Regions from separate parts of the Arthrobacter sp. NPDC080073 genome, predicted to be linked through region 1. Evidence: riboswitches for the same ligand, from Rfam matches in the RefSeq annotation. Region 1 holds a riboswitch; each other region holds the start of a gene.
The links. A riboswitch is a leader RNA that binds a small molecule or an ion and turns the genes downstream of it on or off. The one in region 1 is predicted to bind S-adenosylmethionine.

Region 2: it holds a riboswitch for S-adenosylmethionine, as region 1 does, so the genes downstream of both, AB0O52_RS15305 (DUF1737 domain-containing protein) here and AB0O52_RS01120 (homoserine O-acetyltransferase) in region 1, are expected to answer to the same signal.
Region 3: it holds a riboswitch for S-adenosylmethionine, as region 1 does, so the genes downstream of both, AB0O52_RS17005 (hypothetical protein) here and AB0O52_RS01120 (homoserine O-acetyltransferase) in region 1, are expected to answer to the same signal.

Annotation. Positions count from the first base shown of each region.
Region 1 covers NZ_JBFBKR010000001.1:219,902-226,361, forward strand. Annotated here, with positions in the region: gene AB0O52_RS01090 (glycine--tRNA ligase) at 1-393, opposite strand, end outside; gene AB0O52_RS01095 (DMT family transporter) at 476-1,504, opposite strand; gene AB0O52_RS01100 (RNA-binding S4 domain-containing protein) at 1,538-1,768, shown strand; gene AB0O52_RS01105 (phospholipase) at 1,834-2,502, opposite strand; gene AB0O52_RS01110 (SGNH/GDSL hydrolase family protein) at 2,572-3,414, shown strand; gene AB0O52_RS01115 (hypothetical protein) at 3,482-3,976, shown strand; gene AB0O52_RS01120 (homoserine O-acetyltransferase) at 3,978-5,099, opposite strand; SAM riboswitch class IV at 5,113-5,228, opposite strand; gene AB0O52_RS01125 (bifunctional o-acetylhomoserine/o-acetylserine sulfhydrylase) at 5,389-6,460, opposite strand, start outside.
Region 2 covers NZ_JBFBKR010000013.1:56,842-63,301, forward strand. Annotated here, with positions in the region: gene AB0O52_RS15285 (DUF559 domain-containing protein) at 98-679, opposite strand; gene AB0O52_RS15290 (glutamate--cysteine ligase) at 994-2,283, shown strand; gene AB0O52_RS15295 (O-succinylhomoserine sulfhydrylase) at 2,295-3,503, opposite strand; gene AB0O52_RS15300 (rhodanese-like domain-containing protein) at 3,504-3,914, opposite strand; gene AB0O52_RS15305 (DUF1737 domain-containing protein) at 3,911-4,168, opposite strand; SAM riboswitch class IV at 4,179-4,291, opposite strand; gene AB0O52_RS15310 (hypothetical protein) at 4,395-4,754, opposite strand; gene AB0O52_RS15315 (Lrp/AsnC family transcriptional regulator) at 4,810-5,241, shown strand; gene AB0O52_RS15320 (ornithine cyclodeaminase) at 5,399-6,430, shown strand.
Region 3 covers NZ_JBFBKR010000016.1:52,906-59,365, forward strand. Annotated here, with positions in the region: gene AB0O52_RS16990 (ammonium transporter) at 1-1,045, opposite strand, end outside; gene AB0O52_RS16995 (cupin domain-containing protein) at 1,335-1,910, opposite strand; gene AB0O52_RS17000 (sodium:solute symporter) at 2,213-3,745, shown strand; SAM riboswitch class IV at 3,829-3,948, shown strand; gene AB0O52_RS17005 (hypothetical protein) at 3,963-4,283, shown strand; gene AB0O52_RS17010 (hypothetical protein) at 4,320-4,508, opposite strand; gene AB0O52_RS17015 (VIT1/CCC1 transporter family protein) at 4,776-5,936, shown strand; gene AB0O52_RS17020 (matrixin family metalloprotease) at 6,060-6,460, shown strand, end outside.

The sequences.
Region 1 (6,460 bases):
GCGGGTGCCGCAGTTGGCGCAGGCGATGTCCTTGAGGCCGTTTTCGGCGGGACGGCCCTTCTTTTCCTCGTACTCTTCCTCGAGGTGGTCGGCGCGGTAGCGCTTGTGGCAGGAAAGGCACTCGACGAGGGGGTCCGAGAACACCTCGACGTGGCCGGAGGCTTCCCATACCTGGCGGGGCAGGATCACGGAGGAATCCAGGCCCACTACATCTTCGCGGCCGCGGACGACGCTCTGCCACCATTGGCGCTTGATGTTTTCCTTGAGCTCGGCACCGAGGGGGCCGTAGTCCCATGCGGACCGGGAGCCACCATAGATTTCACCGGCCTGGAACACGAAGCCCCTCCGCTTGGAGAGGGAAATGACCTGGTCGAGGACGGATTTTGCTGCCATGGGTACTCCAATGTTCTACAGGGCCGCTGGGTGCGGTCCGTGGTTGTGCGCGAAGGTAATGCTGTGCAGGAAGCTGCGTGTCCTAGCCTACCGGCCTTTGGCCGCGGTCCTGCCTCCGGGAACTGGCCTGGCTCGCCCCGGCGCGACGGCGGGAAGAGAGCGCACCCTTGGGCCAAGGCAACGTGGCGACGATGATGGCGAACAGCGTCAGCAAGGTGCCAAGGATCGTGGGCAAGGCAACCACGGTTCCAGGCGCCGGCAGGACCAGGTCAAGCGCGAGGGATCCGAGCAACTGGCCCGCAATCATTCCCAGCCCCGTCACCAGGACACCCAGGCTGCGGACCAACAAGGCCGCCAGGCCGATGAAGACGCAGCCCATCGGTCCGCCCAAGTAATACCACCATTCGGCGGGCAGGGCGTGACCAGGACCAACGAGGATCACTTTGATGAGCCACGCGATCCAGAGAATGACCGTTCCGGCCACGAAATTCACCAGCGTCGCGGCGACAGGGCTGCCGTAGTGCACGGTCGCCGTGCCGTTCATCGCCTGTTGGAAACTCACCAGGCAGCCGGCCACGACGGGCAACAGGATCGGGAGCAGCAGGGACCCGACGTCGGCTGCAGCCCCCAGGCGAGGCGAAACGGCCCAGACGACGGCGGCGATCGTCAGGACGCTGCCGAGGATGCGGACCCCGGTGATCGAGCGTTTGCCGCCGGGCCCGATGCCGAGCCGGTCCACGAGTAGTCCGCTCAGGGTCTGGCCAGTCACCGCAGCAACCGTGAACAAGGCCACGCCAAGCAAGCCGACTGTGAACGATTGGGCGAACACGAACAGTGCACCGATGCCGCCGGCCAGGACGTAGAACCGTGGAAAGCTCCGCTCCTTGAGGGCAGGGACGATCCTTCGCAAGGCGGCGCGGCCCTTCGGCAGCATCAGTCCGATCGCTGCGATCAGGACCAGTCCGGTGGTGAAGCTGACGACGGCGGCCGCGATGCCGTCGTCGAGCGTTGCTCCCAGGGCGCCGTTGATGCGGCCCTGAAGGGGAATCACGAGTCCGGTTGCTACGGCAAGGAGCAGCCCGGTGAGCAAGGGACGGGATGACTGCGGCATTTTCACCACCTTACTTCAGGCATCATTGCTTGTATGAGCAACCCGGAAATCGAAGAAGTCCCCATCCGCGACGACATGATCCGCCTCGGCCAGCTCCTGAAGCTCGCCAACCTGGTGGAGGACGGCGTGGAAGCCACGGAACTCATCAAGAACGGCCTGGTCAAAGTGAACGGCGAGATCGACGATCGACGCGGCCGCCAACTCCACGTAGGCGACGCCGTGACCGTCAACGGACAGACGGTGCGGATCACCAAGGATTCCTAGCAACGCGGGGTCACTTACGGCCCGTTACATGCCTCTGAATGGGCCGTAAGTGACCCCGCGTTGCTTCAGACGGAGGCGAGGACCTTGTGCTCCAGGAATTCTGCAACGTGGCCGATTTCCTGCTGGTTGATGCCGTGCCACATGCCCGTGTAGAGCACCTTGGTAAGGTCCGTGTGCTTTCGTACCCACTCCATGGTGTATTCGATCTTGTCCGGCGTGATCACGGGATCCTGCTGGTCCCGTCCCCAGAAGAGCGGCACTGAACCATCCAGTTCGGCGTCATGGAAAGCGGGGTCGGCATCGACGTCAACGGCGAAGCCTGAAAGCCCGACGACGGCGGCAAAGTCCGCCGGGCGCTGCCGGAGCAGCGAGGTGGCCATGGCCATGCCCATGGAAAATCCGAGGAGGGTCACCGAACTGTGGTTGGCCTTGATCGTGTCCAACCAGGAAAACACGTACTCCGCTGCGTCCTTGACGGCGTCGAGGGAGTAGTCGATGGACGCCGTGAGAGGGAACCACGTGAAGCCCGGGCCGGTGGCGATCGGCGCCCGGAGCGAAGCGACGACGAAGTCCTGGGGCAACAGCCCGGCAAGGCTGAAGAGGTCTTGCTCGTTGGACCCGTAACCGTGCAACAGGAGCAGCAACGGTTTACCAGCCCGTTCTTCCTCTTCGTGGGACCACAAAACGACCGGATCCGGAAAAGCAGGGGCAGGGAAGGCGGAGGCTTGACTCATGGGACTATTCTTGCAGTTACCGATGAGTAACAAGCTACGGGCGCGTAGCGATGCAGCAAGAGGCAGGATATGAACGTGAGTGACACTGATTCCACGGTGGGGCCGAAGCCGGCCGAGCGGAATCATCCGTGGACCCGCTACGTGGCATTGGGTGATTCCTTTACCGAAGGCATCGGCGACCCCGAGCCCAACAACCCCGGGGGACATCGCGGCTGGGCGGACCGCGTTGCGGAGGAACTGAGCCGGGGACACCGGGATTTCGCCTACGCCAACCTCGCCATCCGCGGGCGACTGCTACAACAGATCATCGACGAACAACTTGGCCCGTGCATGGACCTCAAGCCGGACCTCGTGAGCATTTCCGCAGGCGGCAACGACCTCATCCGTCCAGGCGGCGATCCCGACGCCTTGGCCGAGAAACTCGATGCCGCCGTGCAGATCCTGAGTTCCGAAGGCGCCACGGTGGTTCTCTTCAATGGTCCGGACACCGTGTCATCCGTACTCGGCCGGATCCGCGGCAAGGTGGCCATCTACAACGAAAACCTCCGCACCGTCGCCGCGCGCCACGATGCCGTGATCGCTGACATGTGGTCCCTGCGGCAACTTTCGGACTCCCAGATGTGGGACGAAGACCGCCTGCACTTCTCGCCGCTCGGCCACCACACCATCGCAGCGATGGTCCTCGATTCACTCAATGTGCCGCACAACCTCGAACCGCTGTTCCCCAAGCCGCTCCCCCAGCGCAGTTGGCGCGAAGCCCGCTCGGGCGATCTCGTTTGGGCGCGGGAGTATTTTGTCCCGTGGGTCATCCGCCGGATCCGGCACCGGTCCTCCGGCGACGGAATCCTTCCGAAACGCCCGACGCCGGGACCCGTCTTCGGTCCTGCCGACACCATCCAGCCGCGGAGCTGACCGGGAACCACGAGGTGGGTCACAGGGAGCGGGACTAAGCTGGTGAAAGACCTAGGAGGCCCCCACCGTGAACAATTTGATCTTCTGGATCATCGTCTGCTCTTGGCTGATTCCCATGGGGATCCGCATGTACAACCGATCGCGCCAGCGCAGGCTCCGGAACGGGGACTACGGGAACAACAGCTACGGGAGGTACCCCGAAGCCCCTCCGGGCCAGTTCCCCGGACAGCAATATCCCGACGGCCCCCTCCCCGGGCAGCAATACCCTCCACAGCACCACCCCGTCGGATACCCGGAGCGACCCCCGGTAATCATCCCGGCTGAGCCGCAACCTCCGGTGGCGAGGCCCGTTCCGCAGGGCGCTCCGCCGTCGACTGCTCCCCAACCGGACGCGGCGCCCCAACCGGACGCGGCGCCCCAACCGGAAGCGGCGCACCAGCCGAACGGTGCTCCCCTCGGCTACCGGGCGCGGAAACTGGCGGAACTGGACCAGGAGTACAGTGACGGGAAAATCGCCATGGAGGACTACATGAAGCTCCGCCAGGAGATCATGAACGGCTGATTCAGCCGAAGAAAGCTTCGCGCAGCTGGGGACCGAGCTGGCCGATCTCGGTGAGGAAACCGTCGTGCCCGATCGGCGCCTCGATCACGTGAACGGGAACTTCTCCGGGCAAGGCCTTGGCCAACTCGTGGGATTGTTCCGGGAAATAGAGGCGGTCCGAGTCCACCGAGGCAACGAAGAACTTCGCCGTTGCCACGGACAGCGCCTCCTCCAATGAGCCCCGGCCGCGGGTGATGTCGTGGCTCATGAGGGCCTCGGTGATGGCGATGTAGCTGTTGGCGTCGAAGCGCTGGACGAGCTTGCTTCCCTGGTGGTCGAGGTAGCTCTCCACCTGGTAGCGGCCCCGGTCCCCCAACGCGGCAGCCTGAAGGGGCGCCTCGCCGCCTTGGGCGTTCCGGCCGAAGCGGAAGTCCAGTTCATCCGCCGAACGATAGGTGATGTGGGCAATCCGACGGGCAAGGGCCAACCCCGCCTCGGGCGCGGCCTGGCCATAGTAGTCGCCGCCGTTGAAGTCGGCGTCCTGCCGGATGGCAAGCGTCTGGGCCTGCGCGAACGCGATCTGCTCGGCAGTGCTGTACGCCCCGATCGAAATCACGGCGCATCGCTGGACGCGGTCCGGATAGCTGACGGCCCATTCCAGTGCCCGGGCACCGCCCAAGGACCCGCCGACGACGGTATGCCAGCTGCGGATCCCCAGGGCGTCGGCCAACCGGGCTTCGGCTACGGTGCTGTCCCGCAGGGTCACGAGCGGGAAGCGGGAGCCCCACGGCCTGCCGTCAGGAGCGTTCGACGACGGGCCGGTGCTGCCGTAGCAGCCTCCCACGATGTTGATGGAGACTACGAAGTAGCGGTCCGTGTCGATGGTGGCACCGGGGCCAACGAGTTGTTCCCACCAGCCTTCTTCCCCGCTCTCGCCGCGGGCCACATGGGTGCTGCCGGTCAGTGCGTGCTCCACCAGGACGGCGTTGGACGCGTCTGCGTTGAGCCGCCCCCATGTCTCATAGGCAAGGACTACGTCCGGCAGGAAACCTCCGGCTTCGAGCTCGAGTCCGCCCACGGAAACATACTTGAGGGTTCCGTCCTGGGTACCGGAAAGGGGTATGGCTGTTGCAGCAATTGTCATTCGTTGACACCTCACATCGCGCTTGCCCGCCGCCAATACAGCGAAGGGCCAGGTCTTCACCCGGGGCACCCCGCCGCGAAAGGAGGGTTGCCGGCCAGCAAGCCGGGGCTGTCGCTGGCACTCATGACCTACGGGAAGAGTCTAGGAAAACCGGACCCCTCCTGACGAAGATTATGACATCTTTGTGACACTTGGCCGCGTTTTGTTCACGAAGAAAGGGATGCGGAAGCCAGCCGGCGAAGATTCATGCTGCGTCGCCCGCCGGCCTCCTGCGCCATCCGGAGCGGTACTAGGCGCCCTTGGCCGCCCGGAATCCAGCCTCGAGGTCCGCGAGGATATCGTCGATGTGCTCTATTCCGACGGACAGCCGCACCAAGCCCGGGGTCACCCCAGCAAGGGCCTGCTGATCGGTCGTCAGCTGGCTGTGCGTCGTGGACGCCGGGTGGATGACCAAGGAACGGACGTCGCCGATGTTTGCTACGTGCGAATGCAGTTCCAGGGCGTCCACGAAGCGCTTTCCGGCGTCGATCCCGCCGCGGATGGTGAAGGAGACCACCGCGCCGGTGCCGCGGGGACCGTACTTGCGCCCGCGTTCGAACCACGGGCTCGAAGGCAGCCCCGCGTACGCGACCGATTCGACGTCGTCGCGCCCTTCGAGCCATTGCGCCACTTTGGTGGCGTTGTCCACGTGGCGTTCCACCCGCAGGCTGAGGGTTTCGATTCCTTGGGAGATCAGGAAAGCGTTGAACGGGGAAACTGCCGAGCCGAGGTCGCGCAGGAGCTGGACCCGGGCCTTGAGGATGTAGGAGAGGTTCGCGCCGAGGGCACCGTCCTTGCCGAGGTCGCGGGCGTAGACCAGGCCGTTGTAGCTGGGGTCCGGGGTATTGAAGTTGGGGAACCGCCCAGGGTCCTTGCCGAAATCGAAGTTGCCGGAGTCCACGATGACGCCGGCTATGGCAGATCCGTGCCCGCCCAGGTATTTGGTGGCCGAATGCACCACGATGTCCGCGCCCCACTCGATGGGCCGGATGAGGTAGGGCGTGGCGAGGGTGTTGTCCACGACGAGCGGGACCCCTGCCTCGTGCGCAACGCGGGAGACGCCCTCGATGTCCAAAACATCCTGGCGGGGGTTGGAGACGACTTCGGCGAAGAAGAGCTTGGTATTTGGCTGCACGGCGTCGCGCCAGTGGTCGAGGTTGTCCGGATCCTCGACGAAGGTGACCGAGATGCCGAATTTCTTCAGCGTGTGGGCCAGCAGGTTGTAGGTGCCGCCGTAGAGGCTCGGGCTGGCGACAACGTGGTCGCCCGCCTCGGCGACGTTGAGGATGGCGAACGTTTCCGCAGCCTGGCCGGAGCTCAGC
Region 2 (6,460 bases), on a different contig from region 1:
CTGCTGGATCACCCAGAGCGTGCTTCCTCCCAGGCGCGGAAACTCTGGGTTGTCCGTTCCACCGGAGGCGGTGATCCAGCAGAATCCGCCGTTGCGGTCACTTCCGTACGCTGTACAGGGCCAGGACGGCACGGATTTCCTCCATCACCTGCTCCGGGTTGTTCCAGATCTTCTCGGGGGCGAAGCTCAGGACGTCAAAGCCACGTACCTGGGCAGCGTTCAGTCGTGCCATGTCTTTCCTCCATGCCTCCCGGGAGCTGTGGAAGGCATAGCCATTGACTTCAACGATCAACCGCCTGCCAATCAAAAAGTCGACCCGTCCGACACCGCGGATATGGACTTGGCGGCGGAATGGCAGGCCTTCTGATTCGAACAGCAGGCGGGCGCTGATTTCGGGTACGGATTCGGACAGTCCGTCTGCCTTTGCCAACAGCCTTCTGGCGTTTCCGTAGTAGTCGGCAGAGATCTCACTTTCGAGCATGGCCTGCGGGATGCCGAACTGCCGCATGGCCGACTGTGCAATGGAAATAGCATCCACGTCCGGCAAACAGGTCAGAGCGTGAATGACGGTGTCTTCTACGGATGCCAGGGGGACGGCATTCTCCGGAGAGAGGCGAAGCCCGCCGTGCCTGACGAAACCGTTGCCCCGGCAGTGCCGCGTAGCCAGATGCAAGCGCATGGGCTTGTCTTTGATCCACAGGCCGTAGCGTAAAGCTGCACTCGCGCACGTGACATGCCCGTTGTTGAGGATTGCCGTGAGGTATTCCGTGTCCGCTGACGGGAGGGCGACGCAGGGGCTGACGTCCCAAGGAATGTGCCGTATGTGGATGAGCTGGCCGACATTCTGCTGGATTACCCCGGGGTGGCTTCCGCTAATCCCCGGAAAATGGGGGCATATCATCCGCCGGGCAGGAGTGATACAGCAGAATCCTTCGGGCGGGCCGCGAAATCCCGCTCTGTCTTGGCGAGGCTGCCATGGCGCACAATTGATCCGTGCGCACATTTGGTGTGGAAGAGGAATTGCTGATCGTCGATCCCGTGACCGGCGAGCCGCTCGCGCTTGCCGACGCGCTCCTCTCAGGCCCCGCCCAAGACGGCCCCGCCCAAGGCAGCCCGGCCCAGGACGGCCCGGCCCAAGACAGCCCCGCCCAGGATGGCTCCGACGCCGGTCCTACCACTGAGGAGATCGACGGCCCTGATACCGGCCTGAGCCACGAGCTTAAGCTTGAGCAAATCGAAACCCAGACCCGGCCATGCCGCACTTACGCCGAGCTCCTGCACCAGATCCGCAGGGGGCGGGGCCTCGCGAGCCATGCCGCTCGGCGCCACGGCGCAAGGATCGCAGCGTTGGCCACCTCGCCCGTGGACGCCGCTTTGCACACCACTCCGGATCCCCGGTATGCCATCATGCTGGAGCGCTTCGGCATCACGGCGCACGAACAGCTCACGTGCGGATACCATGTACACACTTCGATCGAGTCCCCCGAGGAAGGCGTGATGGTCCTGGACCGCATCCGGGACAAGCTCGCTGTCTTCACGGCCATCAGCGCCAATTCACCGTACTGGCGAGGGCTCGCTACCGGCTTTGAGAGCTACCGGACGCAGGCGTGGAACCGCTGGCCTTCGTCGGGGCCGTCGGCCATCTTCGGTTCCTTGGCTGCGTACCGGCGGGTTGTCAGGAGGCTCATCGAAACGGGAGTGTTGCTGGACGAGGGGATGGTTTACTTTGACGCCAGGCTGTCCCGGCACGTGCCGACCGTGGAGGTTCGGGTGGCCGATGTCTGCCTGAGGGCCGAGGATGCGGCCCTCATCGCGGTGCTCGTCAGGGCCCTGGTTGAGACGTCCGTTCGTGAGTACCACGCCGGAATAGAGCCGGCCGCCGTGCCCACGGCGCTTTTGCGGATGGCGTCCTGGCAGGCAAGCAACTTCGGACTCCGCACCGAGCTGTTGGACTTTGGAACCTTCCGCCCGGAGCCCGCCGCGGACGTCGTCTGGTCGTTGGTGGAGTATCTGGAACCTGTGCTCGCCGAACAGGGCGAATTCGACTTGGTCCAAGCCGGCGTGGCGGCCATCCTGGGCCGCGGCAACGGCGCCATCGAACAGCGTGGTGTTGCCGAGCGCTGGAGCGAGAGCAACGGGGGCACGCCCGACGCCGCCGGGCTGGCCGCCGTCGTCGAGCACGCCGTTCAGATCACGATGCGCTCCGAGAAGGACGAGAGCGACACCAAACCGCAGCCCGTCCTTACGTGGGTGCGCCAGGACTGGCGCGAAGCGCCGGGTTAACCAGGTGCCTGCTAGACCTGCTTGAGGGCCCGCTCCAGGTCCCCGATGAGGTCGTCCACATCCTCCAGCCCCACCGAAAGCCGCACGACACCGTCGCTCAGGCCGATCGCCGCCCGGCCTTCCGGGCCCATGGCGCGGTGCGTCGTGGTGGCAGGGTGGGTGATGAGGGACTTGGAGTCGCCCAGATTGTTCGAGATGTCGATGACGGCGAGCCCGTCAAGCAGTGCGAAGGCCGCCTCTTTCGCCGATCGCCCCGCAGAGGGGAGCAACTCGAAGGTGAGCACGGTTCCGCCGGCCTTCATTTGCTTCGCGGCGAGCTCGTACTGCGGGTGCGAGGTCAGCAGCGGGTACTTGACCCAACTGATGGCCGGCTGTTCTTCAAGCCATTCGGCGATCCGCAACGCAGACGCCGAGGAGTGATTGACGCGCAGTGCCATGGTCTCCAGGCCCTTGGTCAGGACCCAGGCGTTGAACGCGGAAAGCGAGGGCCCGGTGTGCCGCATGAGCTGCTTGACGGGACCGTCGATGAACTCCTTGGTGCCCAGGATCGCTCCGCCCAGGACCCGGCCTTGGCCGTCGATGTGCTTGGTGCCTGAGTAGACGATCACGTCTGCGCCGAGATCGCCGCAGCGCTGCAGCAGGGGAGTGGCAAAGACGTTGTCGACGACGACGGTGGCACCGGCCGCGTGCGCGAGCTCGCTCACCGCGGCGATGTCCACGATTTCCTGCATGGGGTTCGACGGCGACTCGAAGAACACTGCCGTTGTGGGCTCGGACAACGCGGCACGCCATTGGTCCAGGTCCGGCCCGTCGACGAAGACGGTCTCGACGCCCCAGCGCGGCAGGATCTCGTTGAGGATCACGAAACAGGAACCGAAGAGCGAGCGGGCGGCAACCACGCGGTCGCCGGCAGCCAGCAACGCACCGAGGGCGGTGAAGACAGCGGACATGCCCGACGCCGTCGCGAAGCACGCCTCGGTGCCTTCGAGCAGGCGGAGCCGCTCCTGGAAGGTGGCCACGGAGGGGTTGCCGTAACGGGAGTAGACAAAGCGTTCGTCCTCGCCTGTGAACGCGCGCTCCGCGGCTGCGGCGGATTCGTAGACGAACCCTGAGTTCAGGAAGACGGCCTCGGACGTTTCCTGGAAGTTGGTGCGGTCAAGACCGCCGCGGACGGCCTGGGTGTCAGGGCTCCAGCCGGCGGCGTCAGGATTGAAAGTCACTTAGATGTTCCCCAGGTTCGTCGGAAGTCCACGGTTTTTCCAGCCGTTCACGGTTCGCTCACCGTAGCGGTCCGGCTCGCCCTCAAAGCCCTCAAGGACGTTGTACGAGGTGTAGCCAGCCTGCGTTGCGGCGATGGCGGCAGCGATGGAACGCTGGCCGGAGCGGCAGAGGAAGACCAGCTCGGTGCCATCTGCTTCCGGAGCCTGCTGCGTCAGCTGTTCGATGAAACGCGTGTTGGGGATCCCGCCGGCAAGGTTCCACTGGATGAACAGGGGATCGTTTTCGGTGGCTTTGGTGTCCGGGATGCCAATGTGTGCCCACTCGGCTTCGGTACGGACGTCCACCAGGATGGCGCCCTGCTCCAGTTTGGCCCAGGCGTCGTGCGGGCTGAGGTCGCCTGCGTAGCTCATGCGTGGCCCTCGCCGTCGAACTCTTCGTCAAGCTGATCCACGGCATTGGCAACAGCTGCGTCCGCGCTGGCGATCGCCGCGGGGAGGACGATGGCCTGCGCCACAATCACGTCACTGCCGTTGAACGTCGCGGCCGGGCTCCCGTGCAGCACGTATCCCTCCGCGAGGGCGGTAGAGATCCGCTCGCAGAATTCCTTGGTGTCAGGGCCCGTGATGAGACGGTAGGAGAGTTTTTCTTCGGTGGGTTCAGGCATTGGTGCTCCTCAGTCACGCTTGCAGTTCGAAAGTGTCGATACGCCGAGTAGTCACCTGAGGCACCCCGCCGGAGAGAGGGTTGCCGACCAGCAAGTCAGGGCTTTGCGCTGGTGCTCATTACTCAAGAAGAAAATAACATCCGCGACGGCGGCCTGCATCACCGGCCGTCGTCATGTTCCGTAACCGGGCGGCAGTCAGGCTTGCCAAGGCTGGGAACCGGTAGCTCTAGGCCTCGGTATCATCGGGCAGCGGTTCCAGGCTCGCCTGTATCCGGGGAGGAATGGCGTCAAACCGCGACGCTGCTCCTGTGGGGGAGTGATGAAAAGTCGACCCTTGATGCTTCCGGATTTCCAGCAACTCGTGTACGGATATCCCGGTGGCCGTGGCGAGCGCATGCAGCGAGAGACTGTTGTGATGAGCCAAGGCAAAAACCACTCCTGACAGGGCTTCGAAACCTTCTGTCTCGTAGATTTCCTTCACCAGGTTGGACATACCGTTCGCATCATCGATTGATCCCGCTGACGCACCAGTCGCCATGGCCGTCAGCGACCACGCAGCAGAGTCGGGGCTGATGTAGATGCTCATGTCGATACCCTACGGACTCAGGCCCGCTTGGGGAATGGGCGATACGTTTATCTTTATGGCAGCACTTACCGACCTTGACCGTCAGCTCCTCTCCGCCCTCCGGGAGGACGGCAGGGCGTCCGTGGCGAGCCTCGCGCGCAAGCTGGGCGTCGCCAGGGCAACCGTGAATAGCCGGCTCGAGCGTCTTGTCTCCACCGGAACCATCGTTGGTTTCACGGCGAGGGTGCGCGATGAGGTCGATCCACTTGCTATTAGAGCTATCGCGCTCATTGCCGTGGAGGGACGATCGGCCGACAAGGTCATTCGCCAGCTTCGGGGATTCCCGGAGATCTGGGCGTTGCACACCACCAACGGCGGATGGGACCTCGTGGCCGAGCTACGCACGGAAAGCCTCAGCGATTTTGACCAGGTACTCGGGAGGATCCGCGGCATCGAGGGGATCGTCAATAGCGAGACGAGCCTGTTGCTCAGCTCCGTTCTGCGGTAGTGCCCGCATAGGACGCGCGCCGAATGATCATTATGTACAAACCCTTTCGTCGTTTTGTACAGATTTTCAATGAAAAGTACATACTTTGGCAATTGTGGATGCATATCGCCGCTCCGTAGCCTCGTAGCAACAGTGCTTATGAGGGAAAGGAGCGCACATGACGCGCTTTGTCGATGTCCGCAATATGGTTCGCTGGACGGCCGGGCGGGGTCCGGAGACCATCATCTCGGGGATGATCCAGTACTTGGAAGACGACTTCCGGCGGTGGGAGTCTTTTGACAAGACTCCGCGGGTGGCAAGTCACACCCCATTCGGGGTCATCGAGCTGATGCCCACCAGCGACCAGGAAACATACGGCTTCAAGTATGTAAATGGACACCCTTCGAATCCAGCGCGTGGCTTCCAGACCGTGACGGCTTTCGGCGTCCTGTCCGACGTCCACAACGGCTATCCGACGTTCCTCGCAGAAATGACAGTGCTGACAGCGCTGCGAACGGCGGCCACGTCCGGTATGGTCGCGAAGAAACTCGCGCGCCCCGATGCCTGCGTCATGGCGATGATCGGAACCGGAACCCAATCGGAGTTTCAGGCCCTGGCCTTCCGGGCGTCCCTGGGTATCAACAGTGTCAGGATCTGGGACACGGATCCGGCGGCGATGGAGAAATTCGTCCGGAACATGGCTCCGCTGGGCCTCGACGTCACCATCGCAGGCTCGGCGGCTGACGCGGTGGAGGGCGCCGACGTCATCACCACGTGCACAGCGGACAAAGCCAACGCCACTATCCTGACGGCAGACCAGGTTTCGCCCGGTGTCCACATCAACGCGATCGGTGGCGATTGCCCAGGGAAGACCGAACTCGACTCTGCCATCCTGCGCCTCGGCGATGTCTTTGTGGAATTTGATCCACAGACGCGGATTGAAGGCGAGATCCAGCAGATGTCCGCCGATTTCCCGGTCACGGAATTCTGGCAGGTCCTTGGCGGGCGCGCTCCGGGCCGGACCTCCAGGGACCAGATCACCATATTTGATTCCGTTGGCTTTGCGATCGAGGACTTTTCCGCCTTGCGTTACCTCCGCGATGCCGTTGAGGGCTCAGAATTCTTCGAGGAGATCGACTTGGTCGCGAACCCTGATGACCCCAAGGACCTCTTCGGTCTGGTGCGGGCACTTTCTCCGATCGGGTCCTGAAAGAAGCCTGGTGCGCCGGCCCCAGAACCG
Region 3 (6,460 bases), on a different contig from region 1:
TTCCCCAGAGGCCGCCGACAAAGTGGACGGCAACAACGTCCAAAGAGTCGTCCAAGCCGATCTTGAACTTCAGCCCGATGGCCAGTGCGCAGACGGCACCCGCGATGACGCCGATGACGATCGCGCCAATGGGATCCACGAATCCACACGCCGGGGTGACTGCCACCAAGCCCGCGACGGCACCGGATGCGGCACCGAGGGACGTCGCGTGGCCGTCGCGGAGCCTTTCGACAAGCAGCCAGCCGAGGAGCGCTGCGCTTGTGGCCAGGAGGGTGTTTGTCCAGGCGAGTGCCGCGATTCCATCAGCGGCCAGTTCCGAACCAGCGTTGAAGCCGAACCATCCGAACCACAACAGGCCCGCCCCGAGCATTACGAAGGGGAGGTTGTGCGGCCGGATGTTGGGGTCTTTCATGAATCCGAGCCGTTTGCCGAGCACTACGGCGAGCATCAGCCCGGCCATGCCCGCGTTCATGTGGACGACGGTGCCACCGGCAAAGTCGAGGGCTGAGATCTTGCTGCCGATGATCCCGGTGGATCCGAAGAGGCCGCCACCCCAGACCCAGTGGGCAATGGGCGCGTAGACGATGGTGACCCAGAGGCCGGCAAACAGCAGCCATGGGCCAAACCTGACACGTTCGGCCACTGCGCCGCTGATCAGTGCGACCGTGATGATGGCGAAAGTGGCTTGGAATCCTATGAAGACCATGTCCGGCAACCCCGGGGCTTTACCACCGATGACGCTGGCTAACCCGCTGAGTCCGAAGTTGGCGAAGGGATCTCCGATGAAGCCGCCGAGGGTATCCGGGCCGAACGCGAGTCCGTAGCCCCACAGGGCCCAGACCACCGCAACTACGCCAATGGCGCCAAAGCTCATCATCATGATGTTGAGGACGGACTTCATCCTGACAAGGCCGCCGTAGAAGAACGCCAAACCTGGCGTCATAAGAAGGACGAGGGCGGAAGCTGCAAGCATCCAGGCCGTTGCGCCGGGATCGAGGGTCTGCGGGTTCACATCGAGCCCTACGCTGAAGATTACTGGGTTCATTTCGGGAGCCTTCCTGCATTTACGGCGCTCCATGGCGCCCGCACGGCGAGACCATTTTTAAAACGAACAGGTCCTGGTATCCCACGGGATACCGACCTTGACGAGTTGCCTTGACTCGAAGGTACAGTCGCCCTGTTTCAGCATTCGGCACGGTTCATTTCATGGACGTAACACCGCAGGCCCCAGGGTTAAATCAAGAAGTCAGTCATGTTTCGGGCGTGTTACGTCGCATGTCAACGTTTGTCGACGTTTGTCGACGTTTGTACGCCGGGTGTGCGGAGTGCCAGCGTCAGCGGCTGGCTGCCGGCACCAGGATCCAGAGAACCTCAACGGGCTCGTCCGTCGGGTTGACCCAAGTGTGGGGTTCGCGTCCCGGGAAGGACAGCGTATCTCCCTCTTCGAGCTCATACTCCTCGTTGGTGAGGATCAATTTGATGCGGCCCTTGACGACGTGCAGGACGTCGACGTCGCAATCGACGGCGTAAAGCTCGGCTTCCCCCCTGCCGCGGGGCTCGATGGAGGCTTGCAGGATCTGCAGCCGCCGCTCCGATCGGGCGGTCAGGAGCCTCTCAACGATTCCCTGGCCGCCGAGCGAAATCCGCGGGCCATCGTCACGCCGGGTCAGATGCGTCTCCGGCGCGGCAAAAAGGTCCCCGATGGACACCGAAAGAACTTGGCAAAGCGTCACAAGGGAAGCGACCGACGGCGATGTCAGGTCGCGCTCCACGCGGCTCAGGAACCCTTTGGTCAGGCCGGTGGCGTCGGCAACCTGCTCGATGGTGAGCCGCTGCGACTGGCGGGCGGCACGGATTCTGGAACCGATGGCAACGGGGACGTTGCTCGGTTCAACGGGGAGAGCCTTCATTCACGAACCTTTCAGGCCGCCATGCGGCCCTGTCATTGCAGCAATAGTAGCCGGATCGTCCGCGTGGCAGGACCTTTCGCTAGTCGAAGGAGCGCCGATGAGTCCAGTGTGCAAGGCCGCGCCTTGACTGTTACTCGCATCACTACGTATCCTCATAGGCAACAAGAGTTGTTTGTGAGGCACACATCACAGACTACTCTCCCCAATCACCAGCGCAGAGACCTTCCGCGATCCGCAACGAACCCCAGCGGACCGGCGTCGGAATCCCCAAGAACTCTGCGCGTCACCTTCAGGAGCCAACCGTGGACTCTTCGTTCATCAATATTGCGATCGTGGTGGTGTATTTGCTCGCCATGCTGGCCTTCGGCTGGTGGGGCAAGTCGCGCACCAAGAACAACAGCGACTTCCTGGTGGCCGGGCGCCGCCTCGGTCCGATGCTCTACACCGGCACCATGGCCGCCGTCGTCCTCGGCGGCGCATCGACGGTTGGCGGCGTCGGCCTCGGCTACAAGTTCGGCATCTCCGGCATGTGGCTCGTGGTCGCGATCGGTTCGGGCGTCCTCCTCCTGAGCCTGCTTTTCGCCGGCACCATCCAAAGGCTGAAGATCTACACCGTCTCCCAGATGCTGAGCCTGCGTTACGGCCAGCGCGCCACGCAGACCTCCGGCATCGTCATGCTCGCCTACACCCTCATGCTGTGTGCCACGTCCACGGGCGCCTACGCCACCATCTTCGTTGTCCTTTTCGGCTGGGAGCGCTGGCTCGCCATCGCCGTCGGCGGCGCCATCGTCCTGGTCTACTCCACCATCGGCGGCATGTGGTCCATCACCCTCGCCGACCAGGTGCAGTTCATCATCAAGACGGTAGGCATCTTCTTCCTCATGCTCCCGTTCGTCCTCAACGCCGCCGGCGGCCTCGACGGCATCCGTGCCCGTGTTGACGCCAGCTTCTTCCAGCTGGACGGCATCGGAGCGCAGACCATCATCACGTACTTCGTGGTCTACACCTTGGGCCTGCTGATCGGCCAGGACATCTGGCAGCGCGTCTTCACCGCCAAGACCCCCAAGGTGGCCCGTTGGGGCGGCGCCACTGCCGGCATCTACTGCGTCCTGTACGGCGTGGCCGGCGCTTTGATCGGCCTCGCCGCCCGTGTGGCCCTGCCCAACATCGACGTCAAGGCCCTCGGCAAGGACGTTGTCTACGCCGAGGTTGCCACCCACATCCTGCCGATCGGGATCGGCGGCCTCGTCATGGCCGCAGCAGTCGCGGCCATGATGTCCACCGCTTCCGGGGCCCTCATCGCCGCAGCCACCGTTGCCCGCGCCGACGTGGTGCCGTTCGTGGCGAGCTGGTTCGGCAAAACGATCAACACCAACGACACTGAGAACCCCGAGCACGACGTCAAGGCCAACCGCTACTGGGTCCTTGGCCTGGGCATCGTGGCCGTGCTGATCTCGATGGCGGCGCAAGACGTCGTGGTGGCCCTGACCATCGCCTACGACATCCTGGTGGGCGGCCTCCTGGTTGCCATCCTGGGCGGCCTGGTCTGGAAGCGTGGCACGGGCATCGCCGCAGCGTGGTCCATGGCAGTGGGCTCGGTCCTGACTTTGGCCCTGCTGATCGCCTACGCCACCGGCATCATTCCCAGCGAAGACGGCGTCTACGCCAACGATCCCATCTACTGGGGCCTCGGCGCTTCGCTGGTCATCTACATCGTGGTTTCCCTCTTGACGCCGCCCACGGAGCCCGGGGTCCGGGCAGCCTGGGACCGTCGCGTTGCCGGAGCGGTCACCGAGGAACTCCCCTTGGAAGTCCACCCGGTGGCCAGCCACTAGGCTTCACCAAGTAAAGTACGACGGCGGCGCCGCACCTTCTCCTCGAGGGTGCGGCGCCTCACCTGCATGTACAGTAGGAACAGCTTCAAGAGATGTGGCGCCAAGCTCCGACTTGCCACACGCCAACCCCATGTTCACGGGTGGTTCGGATGAAGAAGCGGCCCGGCTCGGACCAGAGACAACCGAACGGGCAAGAGCAACTCCCCAGGAGAAGGCCATGCCTTTCGAAAACGGCGCCAACGCCACAACCGGCCGCACCACCGGGGCCGGCACCCTATCGCTGCCCCGCGCCCGCCCGGTGGACGAGTTCGTCCGGGTGATTCCCGGCGTCGACCTGTCCCAAGGCTCCATCACGTTCGTGGTGGACGGAAACCTCGAACGCTATTGGCATCATGAGCCTCGGCTCATCACCGAAGCGCTCTCAAAAGCCGTCCAGCCCGCCCGCTGGTTCCCCGCGACACGCAAACTCACCCTGACGGTGGCCGCAACCGGGCACCGGGCAGGCGTGCAGAGGCACTTCATCCTGAGCGCGTTCTAGCTGCGAGGGCTTAGCACCTCGGTTCAGCGAGGCGGGCTATTCGATCTCTTCGGCCTCACGGTGTTCGTCGGCATCGAGCGGAACCACCCGTTCGTCATCGTCAAGAACCTCGGTCTGGTCTTCCCAGTCCTCGTCCACCGCCAGATCCTCGCTGTAGTCATAGGCGGGATCAGCCTCGACCGTGGAACGTTCGGGATGGCGGGTGTGGGTCTCGGTGCTGTCCATGGTGCAACCTCCGTTCGACGTGCCGCTGAGCCCATCGCACAGGCATAGGAGGCAGCCGGTCATCACGCTACCCCGCCAATTCGCGGACCCTGTCCATCCATCCCAGCACTGCCCCCTGTTGCGGTCAAGGCTTCCCTGGAGCCTCCCGTTTTTGAGGCGCGCCTAAAACGTCCAGTGAGGATTACCGGCCGAAAAACCGCGGAAATTGGCGATAAGGTGGAGCTGCAATGAGGCGATGAAGCCCGCCCCAGCAACCCAGGAGTCCCGGTGCAACCGCACGCAAAACCCTCGCATTCAGACAATCCTTCGGACTCAAGGAGTCCATCGCCGGACGCAGCAGCCACCAAGACTCCCCCGTCGTCGGACATCAAGCGCTGGCGTCAGTATTTGGCGGACGAGCGGGCCGAGGCCGCCGTGTACCGCCAACTGGCGCAGCGCCGCGACGGCGAGGAACGCGAAATCCTTTTGGCCCTGGCCGAGGCCGAGGGTCGCCATGAGGCACATTGGCTCAGACTCCTCGGCGAACATGCCGGTATGCCGAAGGCGGCCTCTGTCCGAAGCCGAATGCTCGGCTTCCTGGCCCGGAACTTCGGATCAGTGTTCGTCCTCGCCCTCGCCCAACGGGCTGAAGGCCGCTCGCCTTACGCGAAGGATCCGGCAGCGACCCGCGCCATGGCGGCCGACGAACAGATCCACGAAGAAGTGGTCCGCGGCCTGGCGACGCGCGGCCGCAACAGGTTGTCCGGGACCTTCCGCGCAGCTGTATTCGGCGCCAACGATGGCCTAGTCAGCAACCTTTCCCTCGTGATGGGCATGGCCGCCACCGGCGTTCCCGCCACCGTGGTCCTGTTCAGCGGCATCGCCGGCCTGCTCGCGGGCGCGCTCTCCATGGGTGCCGGCGAGTATGTCTCGGTCCGCTCCCAGCTCGAGCTCCTCAAGGCCACGCGCCCCACCCAGGCAACGCTGACCGCGGCACCGGCCCTGGACATCGAGCACAATGAGCTCGTCCTCGTGTATCTGGCCCGGGGTATGTCCCGCGAAGCCGCCGAACACCGGGCCGCGGAGCGCATAGGCCTCTACGCCTGCGATTGCGATCCCAGCCTTTCGCTCCACCCCGAAGTGGAAGAAACCGTCAACGAGCACGAGGCCGTGGGCTCCGCCTGGGGCGCCGCGATCTCGAGCTTCTGCTTCTTCGCTTCGGGCGCCATCGTGCCCATCCTGCCGTTCATCTTCGGCATGACGGGCTTCGCGGCGCTTGCCGTGGCCGGTACGCTGGTGGGCATCGCGCTTCTGTCGACGGGCGCCGTCGTCGGCTTGCTGTCCGGAACCTCGCCGCTGACCCGCGGCCTCCGGCAACTCGCGATCGGTCTCGGTGCGGCTGCGGCCACGTATGGACTCGGACTCGTCTTCGGCGCTGTCATCGGTTAGTAGCGCCGGCGCAACGGGGCGCCGGTGAGGGACTTGGGGGAAGACTTGCATTCAAACTACGGGTACGACGGCGGCCCGCCGCCCAAGCGCGTCGGTACCGTTCTTGCCCTGTTCCGAAACCTGATGGTGGTGGCGGCTGTCGCTGCCGTAGCCGTATTTGTCAGTGGATTCCTCCGGGGCGACCCCGGCATCACCGGTTTGCTTCCGAACCTGGCTCCTTCCGCCCACGCCACGGCAAGCAGCCCCGGGCAGGACGCGGCTTCCGGTCAAGGTCAACGAAAGGCGGCCCGTGCGCCGGATACCCCGCCGCCTGGCCTGGAAGAAGCCGGACACCCGCTCGGCTCCCCCGCCAAGCCTGCCGTAGCCAGCAACTCCTATAAGTTCCTGGCCACCAACGCCGACGGGACGCCGGTGGGCTATTCTCCGTGCCGGCCATTGCACTATGTGGTCAACGCAGCCCTCGCCCCGGCCGGATCCGAAGGGCTCATCGCCGACGCCATCGCCAAGATCGCCGCCGCCACAGG